DNA from 4 places in the Nocardiopsis rhodophaea genome. Region 3 is predicted to be linked to each of the others. Evidence: predicted binding sites of a transcription regulator. Region 3 holds the regulator's gene; each other region holds the start of a gene.
What was found. The regulator HrcA, encoded in region 3, represses chaperone genes, less so after heat shock. The targets are predictions, from matches to a motif close to TTGGCACTCTCNNNNNGAGAGTGCCAA.
Positions count from the first base shown of each region.

Region 1 (5,136 bases), on a different contig from region 3:
GCCTCGACGTCGGCGAGCGTGTCGTCGGGGCCGCAGGTCACCGGGTCGGTGACCATGCCCGCCTCCGACCGCTTCACCAGGTCGACCTGGGCGGCCTGGTCCTCGATCGACAGGTTGCGGTGCAGTACCCCGGCGCCGCCTTGGCGGGCCATGGCCACGGCCATGCGCGCCTCGGTCACGGTGTCCATGGCGGCCGACAGCAGCGGGATGCGCAGGCTGATGTTGCGGGAGAGCCGGGTGCCGGTGTCGGTCTCTCCCGGCTGCAGATCCGAGTAGCCCGGAACCAGCAGCACGTCGTCGTAGGTGAGTCCCGGCGGCAGAATCTTGTCGCCGTCCCCCGTGTTCATGTACGTCATGACGCCCTCCGCCCTCTTGCGACCACTCCCGCGTGTCTTTTTCATCCTAGGGCGCTGACCGGCGCGCATCTTGCGTCTGGGGTGACGACCCACGTCACACCGGGCACCCGGTGGGACGGATCACACCCGTGCGGGCGCGGCGTCGCGTGCGGCACGGGTGGTCACCGGAAGGACGCCCCTGTCAGCGGAGGCCGCGGCCGTAGGCGCAGTGGTCGCGGGTGCGGATCCGGGAGGGGCAGCGACGGCCGCGGGGACCGGGACGGAGCGGGGCGTGGTGGGTACGGCTAGATGAGGCGGTTCGCCACGGCCACCTTCCGAAGCCGAGCAAGAGCTCGGTGCTGGGCAACCCGAACCGCTCCGGCCGACATTCCCAGAACATGTCCCGTCTCATCAGCAGATAGACCCGCAATCACGCGCATGACCAGCAGCCGACGCTGCTGCTCGGGGAGTTCACTGAGCAGTGCCCGGGCCCGTTCCGCCTCGACGGTGCGCACCGCGGCCTCCTCCGGCCCCGGACCGTCGTCGGGACAGTCCGGTACCGCGTCGGTGGGAACATCGCGGGTGGAGCCGCGCAGGGCGTCGGCCACCTTGTGCGCGGCGATCCCGAACACGAACGACGCGAAGGGCCGACCCATGTCCTCGTAGCGGGGGAGCGCGGCCAGGAGTGCGATGCACACCTCTTGCGCGACGTCATCGGAATAGTGTACGTAACCCGAGACGCGGGCCAGGCGCGCCCGGCAGTACCGGACGACCATGGGGCGCACCTCCCGAATAAGGGAGTCGACCGCCCCATGATCACCTTGGACCGCCAGCGTGGTTAGCTGGCTCAATTCTGAGTCGTGCCGTCGGGCACCTGATCGTTCCGCGAGCATGCCCCCCGCACCGCGTGGATCCGTCACGTATCGAATGATGCCCCCGCCGGTGGACCCGCCAGTCACGAACCGCGGCTACAGAATGATCACATTTAAGGGAAATGCCGGGTAATGGCACGCGTGCCCCGAGTGGGAACCCAGGGCACGCGTGGTACGGCAGACGCCCGCGTCGGCGGGCCGCCTCACCGCCCCGAGGGGCGGAGATCAGCGGAGATCAGTGGCCGTGACCGTGGCCGTGACCGCCGGCCGCGTTCGCGTCCTCTTCCTCCGGCTTGTCGACGACCAGCGCCTCGGTCGTCAGCAGCATGCCGGCGATGGAGGCGGCGTTCTGCACCGCGGAGCGGGTCACCTTGACCGGGTCGATGATGCCCTGGGCCATGAGGTCACCGTACTCGCCGGTGGCGGCGTTGTAGCCGTGGCCGCTCTCCTGCTCGGCGATCTTGTAGGTGACCACGTAGCCCTCGGCGCCCGCGTTCTCGGCGATCCAGCGGGCCGGCTCGTTGAGCGCCCTGCGGACGATCGACACGCCGGTGGCCTCGTCGCCGCTCAGGTTGAGGCCGTCCAGGGCCGCGGCGGCGTGCACCAGGGAGGCGCCGCCGCCGGGGACGATGCCCTCCTCGATCGCGGCGCGGGTGGCCGAGATGGCGTCCTCCAGGCGGTGCTTCTTCTCCTTGAGCTCCACCTCGGTGGCCGCGCCGACACGCAGCACGGAGACGCCGCCGGCCAGCTTGGCCAGGCGCTCCTGCAGCTTCTCGCGGTCCCAGTCGGAGTCGCTGGCCTCGATCTCCTTGCGGATCTGCCGGACCCGGTCGTCGACCGCCGACTGCTCACCGCCACCGTCGACGATGGTGGTGGCGTCCTTGGTGATGGTGATGCGACGGGCGGAGCCCAGGACGTCGAGCTCGGCGTTCTCCAGGGTGAGGCCGACCTCCTCGGCGATGACCTGGCCGCCGGTGAGGGTGGCGATGTCCTGCAGCATCGCCTTGCGACGCTCGCCGAAGCCGGGGGCCTTGACCGCGGCGACGTTGAGCGCGCCCCGGATCTTGTTGAGGACCAGCGCGCCGAGCGCGTCGCCCTCGATGTCCTCGGCGATGATCAGCAGCGGCTTCTTGTTCTGGACAACTTTCTCCAGCAGCGGAAGCAGCTCGTTGAGGCTGGAGATCTTGCCCTGGTTGATCAGGATCTGCGCGTCCTCCAGCACCGCCTCCTGGCGGTCGCCGTCGGTCACGAAGTAGGGCGAGATGTACCCCTTGTCGAACTGCATGCCCTCGGTGAAGTCGAGGTCGAGGCCGAAGGTCGGGGCCTCCTCGACGGTGATGACACCGTCCTTGCCGACCTTGTCGAAGGCCTCGGCGATCATGTCGCCGATCTGCTCGTCCTGAGCGGAGTTGGTCGCGACGTAGGCGATGTCCTCGCGCTCGCCGACCTCGCGAGCGCGCTCCACGAGCGCTTCGGAGACGCGGGCCGCGGCGGCGTCGATGCCCTTCTTCAGCGACATCGGGGACGCACCGGCGGCCACGCTGCGCAGGCCCTCGCGCACGAGCGCCTGGGCGAGCACGGTGGCGGTGGTGGTGCCGTCGCCCGCGGTGTCGTTGGTCTTGGTGGCGACCTCCTTGACGAGCTGGGCGCCCAGGTCCTCGTAGGGGTCCTCCAGCTCGATCTCACGGGCGACGGTCACACCGTCGTTGGTGATGGTCGGAGCGCCGAACTTCTTGTCGATGACGACGTTGCGGCCACGCGGGCCCAGCGTCACCTTCACGGCGTTGGCGAGGCTGTCGACGCCCCGCTCGAGGGCGCGGCGAGCCTCGTCCTCGAACTCCAGGATCTTCGGCATGGTGAGCTTTCCTCAATCCGTGCAAGTACGTCGGAAAATAAGAGAACCGCCCCGCCCGGCTGCGAGCCGGCCGGGGCGGGATGTCACATGGGTGACCTCAGTGGATGCCGAGACCTACTTCTCGACGACCGCGAGCAGGTCGCGGGCGGAGAGAACGAGGTACTCCTCGTTGTTGTACTTGACCTCGGTGCCGCCGTACTTGCTGTACAGAACGACGTCGCCCACGTTGACGTCGAGGGCGACACGGTTGCCCTTCTCGTCGAGGCGGCCCGGGCCCACCGCGAGGACCTCGCCCTCCTGCGGCTTCTCCTTGGCGGTGTCCGGGATGACCAGGCCGGACGCCGTGGTCTGCTCGGCCTCCAGCGTCTTGACGACGACGCGGTCCTCAAGCGGCTTGAGCACGGTCTTGGTGGCGGTCGACACGGTTGTGACCTCCCCCTTCATTCGATGGTTCGAGACGTCATGCTTGGTAAAAGGGGCGACCACGGCGGCCTGCCGTCGCGGGTGCCAGACCGGCCTCGTCGCGATTAGCACTCTACCCTTGAGAGTGCCAGTATGGAACATTAGTCGTGCCCGTGAGGCTCGTCAAACAACAGGTCACAGGGGGAAAAGAGCGTGCAGGGCAACGGGCAGGTCACGGCTCATATCGCGGCTTTCGAAGCGCTGCTCACGCCCGCCGGACAGCGCCTACTGGAGGCGCTGGACCCTGCCGAGGTCGAGGCCGACCCGCTGGGTGTCGCCACGCGGCTGCGCCGCGCGCCGGTGGAGGGCACCGACGCCCTCGGGGTGGACCTGTCCGAACTGGTCGGCGCGGCCCTCACACAGGCGCGCCTCCGCGGGCGCGCGCGTGGGAAGTTCGGCGAGCTGGCCGAGCGCATGTACTTCACCCCCAACGGGCTGGAGCAGTCCACCCGGCGCCCGGTCGCCGCCCTCCGCGCCCGCCGTTTCGCCGCCGCCGTGCCGAGGGAAGCGCTCGTCGGCGACCTGGGCTGCGGGATCGGCGCCGATTTGCTGAGCCTGGCCGAGGCCGGGCTGCGTGTCGAGGGTGTCGACGCCGATCCGTTCACGGTGGCCGTCGCCAACGCCAACATCGCGGCCCGGGGGCTGGGCGAGCGCGCCCATGCGCGGGAGGGCGACGTCACCGCCACCCCGCCCGGCGCCTATGACGCGGTGTTCTGCGACCCGGCGCGGCGGGGCAGGCGCGGCCGTGTCTTCGACCCGGACGCCTACTCCCCGCCGTGGAGCCAGGTTATGGCGCTCGCCCAGGGCGTGTCGGCCGCGTGCGTGAAGGCGGCCCCGGGCATCCCGCACGATCTCGTCCCCGAGGGATGCGCGGCGGAGTGGATCTCGGTGGGCGGCGAGGTGAAGGAGGCCGCGCTGTGGTTCGGGGGGCTGAGCGACGGCGGCCGCCGGGCCACGCTCCTGCGCGAGGGCGCGGAACCGGCCATGCTGACCGCCGACCCTACGCTGGGCGCTCCGCCGGTGGCGGAGCCCGGCCGCTACCTGTACGAGCCGGACGGGGCGGTGATCCGCGCCCATCTGGTCGCCGAGGCGGCGGCGGAGATCGACGGCGCCCTGCTCGACCCGCACATCGCCTACATCACGTCCGACCGGCTCGCCGCCACGCCGTTCTCGCGCGCCTACGAAGTGAGAGACGTCCTGCCCTTTTCCCTGAAACGGCTGCGCTCCGCACTCCGAGAACGCCGCGTCGGCACCGTAACGATTAAGAAACGCGGGTCGGCCGTCGACGTCGAAAAGCTGCGACGGGATCTCCGGCCGTCCGGGCCGGAGTCGGCCGTGGTGGTGCTCACCAGGATCGGCGAGCGCCCCTTCGCCCTCCTGTGTTCCGAGGTCACGGCCTTCCCGTAAAGACAGTTTCCGACAACTCCACAAAAAGGGCGGGGGTGACTGACGGGACAGACGGTACTAATGTGACGAACGCCGGTGTTCCATCCGGAACCGATGTCTTTTCCACTCGATCACGGTGAACGCTGTCCATGTCGTTAGACTGAGCCCCACTGCATCCATTCCCCCTACTCCCGGATTCTCTGTCGGCCGTGCAGACGGAGAGTGA
Region 1 covers NZ_BAAAPC010000007.1:26,604-31,739, forward strand. Annotated here, with positions in the region: gene guaB (IMP dehydrogenase) at 1-356, opposite strand, end outside; gene ABD259_RS09355 (sigma-70 family RNA polymerase sigma factor) at 641-1,228, opposite strand; gene groL (chaperonin GroEL) at 1,443-3,062, opposite strand; gene groES (co-chaperone GroES) at 3,177-3,485, opposite strand; gene ABD259_RS09370 (class I SAM-dependent methyltransferase) at 3,678-4,931, shown strand.
Region 1: the regulator HrcA is predicted to act here: its motif matches at 3,590-3,616, upstream of groES (co-chaperone GroES).

Region 2 (5,136 bases), on a different contig from region 3:
GAGCTGGAGAAGGCCACCGACAAGTACACCAAGCGCGAGAAGGCCCTGGAGAAAGCGCAGGACAAGCTTGTTGCCACCCTGCACGACCTGCAGCAGACCGAGCTGAAGCTCGCGGACTTGCGTGAGCCCTTGGCGGACCTGGCCAGTTCGCTGTACAAGCGCCCCGACGGGGGCACGCTGGCGCTCATGGCCTCTGGCACGCTCGACGAGGACTTGGAGACCGAGGCCTACGTCGTGAAGCTCTCGGACAACAACGAGGCGCTGATGGAGGAGGCCAACAAGCTGCGGTCCAAGCAGGCCTCCCTGACCAGCGACGCGCAGGAGCTGCAGGCGTCGAACCAGCTGGAGAGGGTCGAGCTCAAGGACGAGCTGGAGAAGCTGAAGAAGAAGTCCAAGGAGAGCACCGACAAGCTCATGAAGGAGCTTGAGGACCGCGGGCTGTCCGTCGACGCCTACATGGCCGGCGTGGAGTGCGACCCCTCCAAGGGCGAAGCCGCCTCCGGGTATCCCAATGGGCTGCTGCCCAAGGACGCGCTGTGCGCGCTCTACGAGGACGGGCACTACCTGCGCGCTGATGCCGCCGTTGACTTCCTCAAGATGAACGAGGCCTACCAGGAGCGCTTCGGGAAGTCGATGTGCCTCACCAGCTCGTACCGCGACCTGGCCAACCAGCACCGGGTCTACGCCGAGCAGCCGCCCGGGAACGCCGCGGTCCCCGGCACCAGCAACCACGGCTGGGGCCTGGCCGTCGACCTGTGCGGCGGGGTGCAGAACCAGGGCTCGGCCCCGTTCAACTGGCTGGAGCAGAACTCACAGCGGTTCGGCTGGTACCACCCGCAGTGGGCCTACTCAAGCCCGTTCGAGCCCTGGCACTGGGAGTACAAGGCCGCGAAGGGGCAGTAGCGAAGCGCCCCTCTGGAGGGTCTCACGCGGTCTCGGGGACGACCTCGCTGGTGCAGTGGGCGCACCGGGCTGCCGCGCGGTCGATGCTGCTGCGGCACTGCGGGCAGCTGCGGTGGGTGGCTTCCTCCTCCTTGTCGAAGCGGTCGATGAGCTTGGCCACGGGCAGCACCACGAAGAAGTACAGGATCGCGGCGGTGATCAGGAACGCGATGAGGGCGTCGATGAACGCCCCGTAGAGGAAGCGGCTGCCGTTGATCTCGAAGTACAGGTCACCGAACGCGGGGACCCCGCCGAAGATGCCGATGAGCGGGGTGATGAACCCTTCGGTGAAAGCGGTGATCAGGTCCGCGAAGACGGCGCCGATGACCACGGCCACCGCCAGCTGCACGAGGTTGCCCTGCAGAAGGAACTTCTTGAATCCGTCCATGGGGGATGCTCCTGAACTGGTCGCTGATTGACGGGTGCGGGCACCGGGCGGAAGAGCGGCGGAACCGAAGGGGAGTTCGGGGGACGCGGTCGCCGCGGGTGCCCACGGGGGTTGTGTTGTGCCCATGCTGGAGTCACACGGTCCACATGGGCCATGCTGCGCCACAGCGGTAAAGCGCCTGGCCAGGATCTACCGCTGAAGGTTACGGGTCAACCTCGCATAGTTATGGACAGCCGCTCGGCAGCCGCCCGACCTGCCAGAATCCGTGCCTCCTCGTCGGTGACCGCCACCAGGATCAGCGCGCCCGCGTCTCCGGAAGCGGAATCGGGCTCCTCCGGGACCGCGATGACCGGGCGGTCCGACACCACGCGTTCCGCGCTGGGGGCGGGGGCGATGTCGAGGTCGGCTGCGGGAGCGGGCGCCGCGGAGAGGATGTCGACCCGGCGGCCCGGGCGCAGCAGCGCCACCGCCCCCGGATCAGCGACCCGGACCGGGGCGGCCACCATGTCCGACCCGTACTCGCGGGCGGGAGGATCGGCGACGCGGGCGGTGGTGAGCACCTCGCCGCGCCGCATCGGCCCGGTGAGGCCGGCCCCGACCGGCTCGGACCCCGGGCGCAGCGCACCCTCCGGCACCACAGGTGAGGGAAGGGAGCGGACCGTGAGGTCGGCGGACGCGAGCGGCGACTCCGCTGTGAGGTCGCGGGCGGCGACGAGGACCTCGGTGGTCGGATCCGGTGGCGGACGGACCAGCAGCACCGCCCCGGCGAGAGCGAAGGCGGCGCAGAGAGCGCCGAGGGGACGCCGATACCGGGCCAGCCGGACGATGAGGTGCGGAGGTCGGGTGGTCATGCCTGGACGGTAGGCGGCCGGTGGTGGAAGCGGTCGCCGTTGTCCACAGGCGGGGGAGCCGAGGGTGGCGGCGGACGACGCGCCAGCGAGCCCCGACCGGGTCGGCGGGTTCCGGCTAGGCCGCCGCTGTCCGGCCTCGACGCGGGGTCCGCCCGGCCGCGTTGCCTCCCGCGTTCAGTGCCCGCTGAGACACCAAAGACCGGGGTGATTCCCCTCGTGGGGAGCCCCGGTCCGATGAGTGGCGCGCGCGGCTAGCTCGCGGCTGCGGCGGGCGCGCTGGACGTGCTCTCCGAGCCGCCCGAGGAGGACGAGCCCGAGGAGGACGTCGAAGAGGAAGACGTGGACGAGGACGCGTCCGAGGACGTGGAGGACGACGCCGACTCGCTCTGGCCGTTGCCGGACGTGCCCGCCGTCACCGAGCTGTCGGAGCTGGTCCCGCTGTCCGTGCGGTAGAAGCCGGAGCCCTTGAAGACGATTCCCACGGCCGAGTACACCTTGCGGAGCCGCCCCTGGCACTGCGGGCACACGGTCAGCGAGTCATCGCTGAACTTCTGTACGACCTCCATCCCGTGGTCGCACTCGGTGCATGCGTACTGGTACGTAGGCACTGTCGTCCTCCTTGTTGGCACTCTCGCCCACCGACTGCCAAATATTACGCTGTTGAACGGCTAAGCCGCGACATTGGCGGGGCAGCGCCGCTCCTGGTCGTAAGCCGATCCCTGTAACACCCCTCCGCCCCGGCCTGTTCCGTGTCGGCCCGCGCCACGCCGCAGCTGTCAGCAGTGCACGACTCCACGCTGCGGCGTCACCACCGCCTGCACCGGGCGATCGTGCGCCTCGGAGGGCACCGATTCCACGAACTCTGTGTCGTAAATCACTGCTAGGGTCAGCGTGTTCGGCCCGACGCGCGCCAGCGCCCTGTCGTAACATCCGGCGCCACGCCCGAGCCGCCGCCCCGCGTGGTCCACCGCGAGCGCCGGGCAGACCACGACGGCCGCCCTGCGCACCGCGTCGGGCCCGTAGCGGTGCCCTGTCGGTTCGAGTAGTCCGTACCCGGCCGGGGCCAGGCTGCCGGGTCCGTCATAGGCGGCCCAGTCGAGGTCCCCGCCGGGCAGGAAGATCGGCAGCAGGACATAGGTGCCCTGCTTCCACAGGGTGGTGATGAGCTTGCGCGTGTCCGGCTCGGTTCCCACGGAGTAGTAGACCGCCGCAGTTCCGCCCATGCCCAGCTGGGGCAGGGCGGTGACGGCGTCGCGGATCGCCGATCCCGCCTCGGCCCGCTGCGTCTCCGGCATCGCTTGTCGCGCGGCGAGGATCGTGCGCCGCATCTCCCGTTTCGCCTCGATGTCCATGGCACAGATAGTGTCGCAGTCCCGCGCCGGAAGGTGAGGGCGAGTCGAAGGTCGGGTGAACGTCTGCCCGCACAGGCACCGGACATAGCTCCTCTACCGGCGCCAATCACCTGGACAGGTAGGTCAGAGCACGCCCGCGAGCGCCACGGCGTCGTACAGTGCCGACATGACTGATTCGCAAGCCGTCCGTCCCCCGGTGACCAAGGCCGTGGTGCCGGCCGCGGGGCTGGGGACCCGCTTCCTTCCCGCGACCAAGGCCACCCCCAAGGAGATGCTGCCGATCGTCGACAAACCGGCGATCCAGTACGTCGTCGAGGAGGCCGTCGCCGCTGGTCTCCACGACGTCCTGATGATCACTGGCCGCAGCAAGCGCTCCATCGAGGACCACTTCGACCGCGCCTACGAGCTGGAGGAGGCGCTGCGGGCCAAGAACGACACCCAGCGGCTGAACTCCGTCCGCGAGTCCAGCGAGCTGGCCCAGATCCACTACGTCCGCCAGGGCGAACCGCGCGGGCTCGGACACGCCGTGCTGTGCGCGGCGGCCCACGCCGGAGACGAGGCGTTCGCCGTGCTGCTGGGCGACGACATCATCGCGGGCCGCGAGGCGCTGCTCAAGCGGATGATCGACGTGCACCAGACCCACGGCGGCAGCGTCATCGCGCTCATGGAGGTCGAGCCGGAGCAGGTCTCGCTGTACGGCTGTGCCGCGATCGAGGCCACCGACGAGGACGATGTCGTCGTCATCACCGACCTCGTCGAAAAGCCCCCGGCCGATCAGGCGCCGAGCCGCTGGGCGATCATCGGACGCTACATCTGCGACCCGATGGTGTTCGACGTGCTGCGCGACACGCCGCCCGGCCGCGGCGGCGAGATCCAGCTGACCGACGCCCTGCGCGAGCTCGCCAAGCGCAAGCCCGAGGACGGGGGTCCCGTTCACGGCGTTCTGTTCCGCGGACACCGCTACGACACCGGCAACAAGGTCGATTACCTTCGCACTGTGGTGGAATTCGCATGTGCCCGCCCCGACCTCGCCGCGGAACTCGTGCCGTGGCTGCGCGATTTCGTGGCGAATCAGCGGAGCTGACAGAACAGGGGCCACCGCGGCGCCGGCCGCGCGGCCGACCATGGCAACGGGTGAGGGAACGCCGATGAAGACCGTCGAAGAGCACATCTCCGATGTCCTGGACCTGGTCGAGCCGCTCGACCCCATCGAGCTGGACCTTCTGCGGGCACATGGCGGCGTGCTGGCCGAACCGGTGGCGTCACCGGTCTCTCTGCCCAGATTCGACAACTCCTCGATGGACGGCTACGCGGTGGTGGCGGCCGACCTCGCCGGAGCATCGGAGCAGGACCCTGTCCAGCTCCCGGTGGTCGCGGACATCCCGGCCGGGGACCCCTCCGTCAACGCGATCCGCTCCGGGTACTGCGCGCGCATCATGACCGGGGCGCCCGTGCCCTCGGGGGCCACGGCGGTGGTGCCGGTGGAGTGGACCGACGGCGGCCAGGTCACCGTGACCATGACCCGCTCCGTGCGTGAGGGCAACGCCATCCGAAGAGCGGGCGAGGACGTCGAGACAGGCACGACCGTACTGCGCAGCGGGGT
Region 2 covers NZ_BAAAPC010000022.1:77,360-82,495, reverse strand. Annotated here, with positions in the region: gene ABD259_RS21680 (D-alanyl-D-alanine carboxypeptidase family protein) at 1-903, shown strand, start outside; gene ABD259_RS21675 (MscL family protein) at 926-1,330, opposite strand; gene cpaB (Flp pilus assembly protein CpaB) at 1,540-2,181, opposite strand; gene ABD259_RS21665 (FmdB family zinc ribbon protein) at 2,433-2,789, opposite strand; gene ABD259_RS21660 (5-formyltetrahydrofolate cyclo-ligase) at 2,958-3,533, opposite strand; gene galU (UTP--glucose-1-phosphate uridylyltransferase GalU) at 3,700-4,617, shown strand; gene glp (molybdotransferase-like divisome protein Glp) at 4,682-5,136, shown strand, end outside.
Region 2: the regulator HrcA is predicted to act here: its motif matches at 2,804-2,830, upstream of ABD259_RS21665 (FmdB family zinc ribbon protein).

Region 3 (5,136 bases):
TGCCCACCGGTCCCCGCCTGTCCCGTGCCCGGGTGCGCGTCGGGAGGGGTGGGGCCGGGCGCCGGTTGGCCGTCGGCCGGACGGTCCTGGGGGTGTGGTCCGTTGGGCGGGGTCTCGCTCATCATGTCCCTTGGGTATGCCGCTTGCGTTGGGCCGATCGTCACGTCCGACCGCCCGGGATCGAGGGGCACCGCGAGCGGTTCTCGCGGTCGGTTCCTAGGCGACCCTAGTCTTCCACCACGTACGGGGCGGTAACGAAGTCGATCAGTTCTTCGACGCGCCCGAGGAGTTCTGGTTCCAGATCGGCATACGACCGTACCGATCCCAGGATGCGCCGCCAGGCTTCTCCCGGCTTCTCCCGGCTGCCCAGCGCCCGCAGTACCCCCTCCTTCCACGGGATGCCGCGCGGCACCTCCGGCCAGGCGTCGATGCCCAGGACGGACGGCTTCACCGCCTGCCAGACGTCGACAAAGGGGTGGCCCGCGACCAGGACGTGCGGTGAGGTCACCTCGGCGGCGATCCGGCTCTCCTTGGAGCCCGGTACCAGGTGGTCGACCAGGACGCCGAGCCGCCGATGCGGACCGGGCGCGAAGTCGCGCACGACCTCGGGCAGGTGGTCGACCCCCTCCAGGTACTCGACGACCACGCCCTCCACGCGCAGATCGTGGCCCCACACCCGCTCCACGAGCTCGGCGTCGTGGACGCCCTCCACGTAGATCCGACCCTCCTTGGCCACCCGGGAGCGCGCGTGCTGGACCGCGATCGAGCCGGAGGCGCTGCGGGCGGGCCCGCGCGATGCCGCTGCCGGGCGCACGAGGGTGGCGGGCGCTCCGTCGACCAGGAAGGCGGCCGGGGTGAGGTCGAACACTCTCCGCCCGCCGTGTCGGTCTTCCAGGGTGACGGTGGTTTTGTCCCAGTCGACCACGGCTCCGCAGAACCGCTCGTCGGCGGACTCCACGACGAGGTCGCGCTCGATGGGGACCTCGGCGACCCGGCCCTTGCGGGGGCGGCGCCAGTCGCCCGCCAGGACGTCGCCGCCGTAGCGGTCGCCATAGGACCGCCATCCGGAACCGGTCCCGGTGTCATTGCCTGAGTCGGTGCGCACGGCCCCGGATTGTAGTGGCGGCATCGGTCAACCGGGTGCGAGCTTCCCCAGTTCGCGGACGCTGGCGCGGGGCGGCTGGGCCCGACAGGGGTCGCGCCGCCGGTCCGAATCCGGAACGACCTTGCGATGGAGGCTAGAATTAGCACTCAAGACCACGGAGTGCCAGGAGGTGAGCGCGTGCTCGACGACCGGAAACTCGCGGTCCTGCGTGCCATCGTCGAGGACTACGTGTCCACGAAGGAGCCCGTGGGATCGAAGGCCTTGGCGGATCGGCACACCCTCGGTGTCTCACCGGCGACGATCCGCAATGAGATGGTGGCTCTCGAAGAAGAGGGGTACATCACCCAGCCGCACACCAGCGCCGGCCGGATCCCCACCGACAAGGGCTACCGCCTCTTCGTCGACCGTCTGTCCACGGTCAAGCCCCTGTCAGCGGCGGAACGCAGGGCGATCGAGACGTTCCTCGGCGGTGCCGTCGACCTTGACGAGATCGTGACCCGCACGGTGCGACTGCTCGCGCAGCTGACCCGGCAGGTGGCGATCGTCCAGTATCCGTCTCTGACCCGCTCGGCCGTGCAGCACGTCGAACTCGTGCCGCTGGGTCCGCAGCGCGTGATGATGGTGTTGATCACCGACACCGGACGGGTGGAGCAGCGGGTGATCGACCACCTCGACTGGGTCGACGACGACAGCGTCGAAAACCTCCGGACTCTGCTCAACCGGCTGCTGGTCGGCAAGTGGCTGACCGATGTTCCGCCCGCCGTGGCCGATGTGCCCTCGCTGGTTCCCGCCGACGAGCGGCGAATGGCGGCGTCGGTGCTGTCGGTCCTGTTGGAAAGCCTTGTGGAGAGCCGCGAGGAGAAGATCGTCCTGGCGGGAACGGCGAATCTCGCCGCGATGGATTTCTCGGCTAGCCTTCGGGAGGTACTCGAAGCGCTGGAAGAGAACGTGGTCCTCATCCGTTTGCTTGGTGAGGCGGGGGACCCCTCCTCGCTCACGGTACGCATTGGCGAAGAGAACTCCCATGAGGGCCTCAGATCGACCTCGATCGTCTCCGCTGGTTACGGGATCGGTGATCACTCGCTGGCCAAGCTCGGTGTGGTCGGTCCGACACGCATGGATTACCCCGGAACGATGGGAGCGGTACGCGCTGTGGCTCGGTACGTAGGCACGATTTTGGCGGGGCAGTAAGTGGCGAACGACTATTACGAGATCCTCGGTGTGCGCCGGGACGCGTCCAAGGACGAGATCAAGAAGGCTTACCGCCGACTCGCCCGTGAGCTGCACCCGGACGTCAACCCCGACCCGGCCACCCAGGAGCGCTTCAAGGAAGTGACGCAGGCCTACGAGGTCCTCTCCGACGACGACAAGCGCCGCATGTTCGACATGGGCGCCGACCCGTTCGCGCCCGGTGGCGGCGCGGGTGCCGGAGCCGGCGGCTTCGGCGCGACGGGTTTCCCCTTCGACGACATCATGAACGCCTTCTTCGGCGGCGGTCACCCGGGCGGTGGACGGGGTCCGCGCGACCGGGTGCGCCGCGGACGCAGCATCAAGGTGCGCGTCGAGCTCGACCTCTCCGAGGCGGCCTTCGGTGTCACCAAGGACGTGACATTCCCCACCGCCGTCCTGTGCGACACCTGCCAGGGCGAGGGGACGGCCAAGGGCACCCACCGCCGCACCTGCGACATGTGCCAGGGACGCGGTGAGGTCTCCCAGGTCGCGCGCTCGTTCCTGGGCCAGGTCATGACCACCCGCCCCTGCCCGCAGTGCTCGGGCCAGGGCAGCGTGATCACCGACCCCTGCGCCGACTGCTCGGGCGAGGGCCGTGTCCGCGAGAAGGTCACCCGCAAGGTGCAGATCCCGGCCGGCGTCGAAGACGGCACCCAGATCCAGCTCGCCGGCGAGGGTGAGGTCGGCCCCAACGGCGGCCCGCGCGGCGACATCTTCCTGGAGATCGTGCAGCGTCCGCACCCCATCTTCGAGCGGCGCGGCGACGACCTGCACTGCACGATCACCGTCCCCATGACGGCGGCGGCCCTCGGCGCCTCGTTCACCTTCGAGACGCTCGACGGCACCGAGGAGATCGACCTGCGGCCGGGCACCAACTCCGGGCACGTCATCACCCTGGCGGGCCGGGGCAGCAAGCGGCTCGACGGCAACGGACGCGGCGACCTGATGATCCAGGTCGACGTGGAGACGCCGGCCAAGCTCGACGAGGAGCAGGAGGCGCTGCTGCGCAAGTTCGCCGAGCTGCGAGGAGAGGACCAGCCGCCGGGCAAGTTCAGCCCGGGCCACAGCGGCCTGTTCTCCAAGCTGCGCGACGCTTTCGGCGCCAGGTAACAGGCGAGAACAAGGGGATTGCGTTGACACCTCCGGTTTTCCTGACCGGGGCGGGTGAGCTCGACCAGGACCGCGTGCTGCTGTCCGGACCCGAGGGGCGGCACGCGGCCGTGGTCCGACGTATCACCGTCGGCGAGACCGTGGATCTCGTCGACGGCGCGGGGACGCGGGCACGCTGCGTGGTCACCGACGTCGCCAAGGACTCCGTCGTCTGCGCGGTCCGGGAGCGCCACGTCGAGCCGCGGCCCAGCCCGGCCATCACGGTCGTGCAGGCGCTGCCCAAGGGTGACCGCGGCGAACTGTCGGTCGAGGTCATGACCGAGGCCGGGGTCGACGCGATCGTGCCGTGGTCGGCCGAGCGCTGTGTGACCCGTTGGAGGGCCGAGCGTGCCGCCAAGTCGCTGGCCAAGTGGCGCGCCACGGCCCGCGAGGCGGCCAAGCAGGCCCGGCGCAGCCGGATACCCGACGTCGCCGATCTGGCGGCCACCCGCGACGTGACCGCCCTGCTCGCCGCCGCCGACCTGGGCATCGTCCTGCACGAGGACACCGAGGAGCGGCTGTCCGCGGTCAAGCTCCCCGAAGGCGGGGCCGGGGATGCTCCCGCAAGCGGCATCGTCATCGTGGTGGGCCCCGAGGGCGGATTCACCGATGCCGAACTGCGGGCCTTCGACGAGGCCGGAGCCGTGCGCGCCCTCCTCGGGCCGACCGTGCTGCGCACCTCCACCGCAGGCGTCGCCGCGCTCGCCGTGCTGCAGGCCCGCAGCGGCCGCTGGTAGCGCGTTCGGCTACATCTCCGGGGTGCCGGTCGCCGGTACCGGCGACTCAGCCGACGCCTCGGTGGTCTGGCCTGTCTCGCTGTCGGGCGACGGTGTGCTGCTGGTGTCGTCCTCGCCGCCCGAGCCCTGGTCCCCGCCGTCACCCGTGTCGGTGCCGCCGGGGTCGGTGTCCGCGGTGCCGTCGGGACTGTCGGGGTCCTGGGTCGGCACGCAGGCGGTGCGGTCGGTGCCTCCGCCGGAGTCCTGACCGTCGTCCTTGTCGTCGGAGTCGTCCCCCTGATCGGGGTCCCCGGACGGCCGTCCGCTGGGGGTACGGCCGGGCGGGCAGGCGGCGGCCGTCGTCGCGCCGTCGCTGGCCGCACCGTCATCGGGCGAGGCGTCCTCGGCCTCGGGGCCGGTCGGGGACGGGCTGTTCTCCGGCTCCTGCCCGCGCGTTCCGGAATCCGGCGCGACCGGACCCCGCAGCTCGCCGGCGGCCCGCCCGCTGCTGTCGCGCTCACTCGTGGTGTCGCTCGGTGCGGTCGGCGAGGTCAGCGACGACGGCAGCAGCTGCTCGCGGACCTGCGGGGTGCCGATCAGAACAGACCCGGCGATGAGCGCCGCCGCGCCCACGGCCAGGACGGGACGGATCCAGGGCAGGCCGAAGGTCCACCACACCCGGCGCTGCTCGGTTCGGGCGCGGATCTTCTCCAGCCCCTCGGGAGAGGGCGTGACGGAGTCGGCCTCGGCGCGCAGGATGGCGCGCAGGCGCTCGTCGATGGCCTCGTCGTATGGGTCGGTCATGTCGTCTGCTCCAGAACCGTGCGGAGCGCGGCGATGCCCCGCGCGGTATGGCTCTTCACCGCGCCCCGGCTGATGCCCATGGCGTCGGCGATCTGTGCCTCGGAAAGATCACCGTAGTACCGGAGCACGATA
Region 3 covers NZ_BAAAPC010000006.1:197,946-203,081, reverse strand. Annotated here, with positions in the region: partial or broken gene ABD259_RS08910 (hypothetical protein) at 1-125, opposite strand, end outside; gene ABD259_RS08905 (DUF3097 domain-containing protein) at 227-1,027, opposite strand; gene hrcA (heat-inducible transcriptional repressor HrcA) at 1,283-2,296, shown strand; gene dnaJ (molecular chaperone DnaJ) at 2,297-3,445, shown strand; gene ABD259_RS08890 (16S rRNA (uracil(1498)-N(3))-methyltransferase) at 3,469-4,221, shown strand; gene ABD259_RS08885 (hypothetical protein) at 4,231-5,004, opposite strand; gene ABD259_RS08880 (SigE family RNA polymerase sigma factor) at 5,001-5,136, opposite strand, start outside.

Region 4 (5,136 bases), on a different contig from region 3:
CGAGCATGCCTTCCAGCAGCTCGCGGCCGATCTCGGTGGGCAGCATCCGGAAGTACTCGGGCGGCGCCCACGGGGTGTGTGAGAAGTGCGCGATCCGCAGGTCGGGGCGGCGTCCGCGGAGGAGTCGCGGAACCAGCGCGAGGTGATAGTCCTGCACGGCCACGCGCGCGTTGTCGGCGGCGCCGGTGAGCAGGGCCTCGGCAAAGGCGGAGTTGTAGGCGCGGTAGTCGTCCCACTGGGAGCGGAACCCGGTGGCGTAGGCGGGCTTGTTGGGGGTGTCGTAGAGGAGGTGCTGGACGAACCAGAGGGTGGAGTTGGCCACCGCGGTGTAGGCGTTGGCGAAGACGTCGGGCGGGATGTCGAGCATGCGCACGCGCATTCCGCCGAGGTCGAAGCCGGCCCGGTCCAGCCGCCCGTCGGGGGCGCCGCCCGCGGCCTTGCGGTCGGCGTCGGAGAGGGCCGCGCACACCCACAGGGTGTCGGTGTCGGCTGCGACGGAGCTCAGTCCGGAGACCAGGCCGCCGCCTCCGCGTCGGTAGTCGAGGGACCCGTCGGCATTGACCGAGAAGGACACCGGCCCCCTGTTGGAAGCGACGAGGATCTGCGCCTTGTCCACCTGATCAACCACCTCTCGCGCGAACGGCGTAAACGGAATGAGTCCATCGAATCGTACGAAACGGGATGAAGCTCAGTGAAACGGGTGGATGTACATATATAGGAAAGCTTTTGTCGGTGCACGACCATCTTGCAACGGACGGCCGTACGCGAGGACGACCGCCCGTGGGTGTCCCTAGGTCTCGCCGGTCGCGACGGCGCGCAAACCCGCGTTTGCTCTTGCCCGAATTCGGCGAAAGGGCGAACGGCGTCGGTCGTCGGCACATACTCCCACGGGGCATCCGACCGGCGTCGGGCGGGTGCGGGGGCGCGACACCTTGGGTGGCGCGGGGAGTCGAGGTGGAGGGGGAAGGAACAAGGGCTGCGGATGGCGCGGGCGCGGAGCCGTGGCAGGTCCGGGACGCCAGCCTCGGTGGCGGTGGACAGGTCGTCTCACCATGTGAGCTGATTGATGTTATCCAGGTCACCCTCCATGGAAAGGCGGTGCGCCCGTCCGTTACAGTTGCCAGCGGATCCCCACCGGGTCCACCGACAACGTCGTGACAACTTCATATTGCTCATCCAGAGGGGTGGAGGGACCGGCCCTGCGAAGCCCCGGCAACCATCTCGGTGTGCGTTTCTCGCTGTAATCCGCGAGGCGGCCGAGGCAGGTGCCAACTCCGGCCCGTGGCCAGATCGGTCACTGGGGAAGATGAGGGGAGACGCCTCGCAATGGCGATTGCCGCCACTGAACACGAAGCCGCCGCCACCGCTCGCTCCTTCGGCCCCGCCGCCGCACTGTCCTGCCGGGAGTGTGGAGAGCGCTACGGCCTCGGCCCGCGCTTCGCCTGTGAATTCTGTTTCGGCCCGCTGGAGATCGCCTACGACTTCGGCGCCGTCACCCGCGAGTCCATCGAGCGCGGGCCCAAGAACATCTGGCGCTACGCCGGCCTGCTCCCCGTCCCGGCCGACGTCGCCTCGCTGCCCAACATGAACCCCGGCCTGACGCCGCTCGTCCGCGCCGACCGCCTAGCCGCCGAACTGGGACTAGAGTCGCTGCACGTCAAGGACGACTCCGCGAACCCCACGCACTCCTTCAAGGACCGCGTGGTGGCCATGGCCGTCGAGGCGGCGCGCACCTTCGGCTTCCACACCCTGTCCTGCTCCTCTACCGGCAACCTCGCCGGAGCCGTGGGCGCCGCCGCGGCCCGCGCGGGGTTCTCATCCTGCGTGTTCATCCCCGCGGGCCTGGAGGAGGGCAAGGTGGTCATGGCCGCGGTCTACGGCGGCAAGGTCGTGGCCATCGACGGCAACTACGACGACGTCAACCGCTTCTGCTCGGAGCTCATCGGCGACACCGCGGGCGAGGACTGGGGATTCGTCAACGTCAACCTGCGGCCTTACTACGCCGAGGGCTCCAAGACGCTGGCCTACGAGATCGCCGAGCAGCTCGGCTGGCGGCTGCCGGAGCAGATCGTCATCCCGATCGCCTCGGGATCCCAGCTCACCAAGATCGACAAGGGGTTCCGCGAGCTCATCGCGCTCGGCCTGGTCGAGGACCGGCCCTACAAGGTCTTCGGCGCGCAGGCCACCGGCTGCTCCCCGGTGGCCCAAGCCTGGGAGCGGGGGCACGACGTCATCCAGCCGGTCAAGCCCGACACCATCGCCAAGTCGCTGGCGATCGGCAACCCGGCCGACGGGCCCTACGTGCTCGACATCTGCAAGCGCACCGGCGGGGCCGTGGTGCACGTGAGCGACGCCGAGGTCGTCGACTCCATCAAGCTGCTGGCCCGCACCGAGGGCATCTTCGCCGAGACCGCCGGGGGCGTGACCACCGGTGTGCTGCGCAAGCTGGTGGCCGAGGGGGCGCTTGACCCGCGGGCCGAGACCGTCGTGCTGAACACCGGTGACGGCCTCAAGACACTGAACGCCGTGGACTCCGGCGTCACCGCGACCATCAAGCCGTCCCTGGACGCGTTCAAGGACGCCGGGCTGCTCTGACCCCGCCGTCCCGTTCCCGTGTCCGAACCGCGCGCGGCCGTCCGGGCGGCCCCGCCCACGTCCCCCGCCGTCTCACGCTGATCCCGTCGGCGAATCACACCTGATCAGGAGTTTCCACAACCATGAGCGTCAGTGTTCGCGTCCCGACCATTCTCCGCACCTACACCAAGGACGCCGCCGAAGTGACGGCGGAGGGCGCCACCCTCTCCGAGGTCCTGGCCGACCTGGAGGCCAACTACCCGGGGATCCAGGCGCGCATTCTCGACGACTCCGGCAAGATCCGCCGGTTCGTCAACGTGTACGTGGGCGACGAGGACGTCCGCTTCGCCGACGGGCTGGCGACCGCCACCGCCAATGGGGTGCAGATCTCGATCATCCCGGCGGTCGCCGGGGGCTGCTGAGCCCCTTTCGCGTCGTCCCAGGAAACCGCGCCCTCCTCCCCCTTCGGCGGGCGCGGTTTTCGCGTTTTTCAGGGGCCTTCCCAGGGGTGCGACATGCCGGTTGACCTGCGGGAAACCCGGTTTCCGCGGTCTCGCCGAGTCGTTTGCACTCGACCATGGAGAGTGCTAAAAAAGGTGTCGTTAGCACTCTGGCATGATGAGTGCTAACCCCGGATCGAGACGATGAGGCCGCGGTCTCCGGCAGTCGGGTTGTCGGGCGAAGCCGTGGTCGTCCGTCGCGGGCGTCGCTCTCGTTCCCTCGCGTATCAGCCCGGTCACGGGAGGACAAGAACTCTATGGCAGCCAAACTGATCGCGTTCGAAGAGGAAGCCCGGCGCGGCCTCGAGCGCGGCATGAACACGCTCGCGGACGCCGTCAAGGTCACGCTCGGCCCCAAGGGCCGCAACGTCGTCCTTGAGAAGAAGTGGGGCGCCCCGACCATCACCAACGACGGTGTCTCCATCGCCAAGGAGATCGAGCTGGAGGACCCCTGGGAGAAGATCGGCGCCGAGCTCGTCAAGGAGGTCGCCAAGAAGACCGACGACGTCGCCGGTGACGGCACCACCACCGCCACCGTGCTGGCCCAGGCGCTCGTACGCGAGGGCCTGCGCAACGTCGCGGCCGGTGCCAACCCGGTCGGCCTGAAGCGCGGCATCGAGACCGCCGTCTCCCGCATCAGCGAGGAGCTGGCCAACCTGTCCAAGGACGTGGAGACCAAGGAGCAGATCGCCTCCACCGCCTCCATCTCCGCCAGCGACGCGCAGATCGGCGAGGTCATCGCCGAGGCGATGGACAAGGTCGGCAAGGAAGGCGTCATCACGGTCGAGGAGGGGCAGACCTTCGGTCTGGAGCTCGAACTCGCCGAGGGCATGCGCTTCGACAAGGGCTACCTCTCCCCCTACTTCGCCACCGACCTTGAGCGCATGGAGACGGTCCTTGAGGACCCCTACATCCTCATCGTCAACTCCAAGATCTCCAACAACAACGAGTTCCTCCCGGTCGTGGAGAAGGTCCTGCAGGCCGGCCGTCCGCTGATGGTCATCGCCGAGGACATCGAGGGCGGCGCGCTGCAGACCCTCGTCGTCAACAAGATCAAGGGCGTGTTCAAGTCCGTGGCCGTGAAGGCCCCGGGCTTCGGCGACCGCCGCAAGGCCCAGCTCGGCGACATCGCCGTGCTGACCGGCGGCCAGGTCATCACCGAGGAGGTCGGCCTCAAGCTCGAGAACACCGAGCTCGACATGCTGGGCCGCGCCCGCAAGGTCGTCGTCACCAAGGACGAGACCACCATCGTCGACGGTGCCGGTGACGCCACCGCCATCTCCGGCCGCGTCAACGAGATCCGTGCCGAGATCGAGCGCACCGACTCCGACTACGACCGCGAGAAGCTCCAGGAGCGCCTGGCCCGCCTGGCCGGCGGTGTCGCCGTCATCAAGGCCGGTGCCGCCACCGAGGTGGAGCTCAAGGAGCGCAAGCACCGCATCGAGGACGCGGTCCGCAACGCCAAGGCCGCCGTCGAGGAGGGCATCCTGCCCGGTGGTGGCGTCGCGCTGCTGCAGGCGGGCGTCCCGGTCTTCGAGAAGCTGGACCTGTCGGGCGACGAGGCCATCGGTGCCGACATCGTCCGCCGCGCCATCGAGGAGCCGCTGAAGCAGATCGCGATCAACGCCGGCCTTGAGGGCGGCGTCGTCGCGGAGAAGGTCCGGGGCCTTGAGGCCGGTGTCGGCCTCAACGCCGCCACGGGCGACTACACCGACCTGTTCAAGGACGGCGTCATCGACCCGACCAAGGTCACCCGCTCCGCGCTGCAGAACGCGGCCTCCATCGCCGGTCTGTTCCTGACCACCGAGGCCGTCATCGCCGAGAAGCCGGAGAAGGCCGCTCCGGCGGCTCCGGACGCCGGCATGGGCGGCATGGACTTCTAAGACCCACGGCGACCCATGGGTCCGAACATGTCCAGGTACGCGTAACAACGCCTGCGACGATCGGGCGGCTCCCCTTGCGGGGGCCGCCCTTTCGCGTTTTCAGATGCGTGTGACGTGGACAACCTCAGAAAAATGATGAAATCAGACTTATCTCCTACTAACATCGGGCGAGCAGCGGC
Region 4 covers NZ_BAAAPC010000002.1:125,093-130,228, forward strand. Annotated here, with positions in the region: gene ABD259_RS02490 (alpha,alpha-trehalose-phosphate synthase (UDP-forming)) at 1-616, opposite strand, end outside; SAM riboswitch class I at 1,170-1,313, shown strand; gene thrC (threonine synthase) at 1,327-2,595, shown strand; gene ABD259_RS02500 (MoaD/ThiS family protein) at 2,718-2,996, shown strand; gene groL (chaperonin GroEL) at 3,332-4,957, shown strand.
Region 4: the regulator HrcA is predicted to act here: its motif matches at 3,139-3,165, upstream of groL (chaperonin GroEL).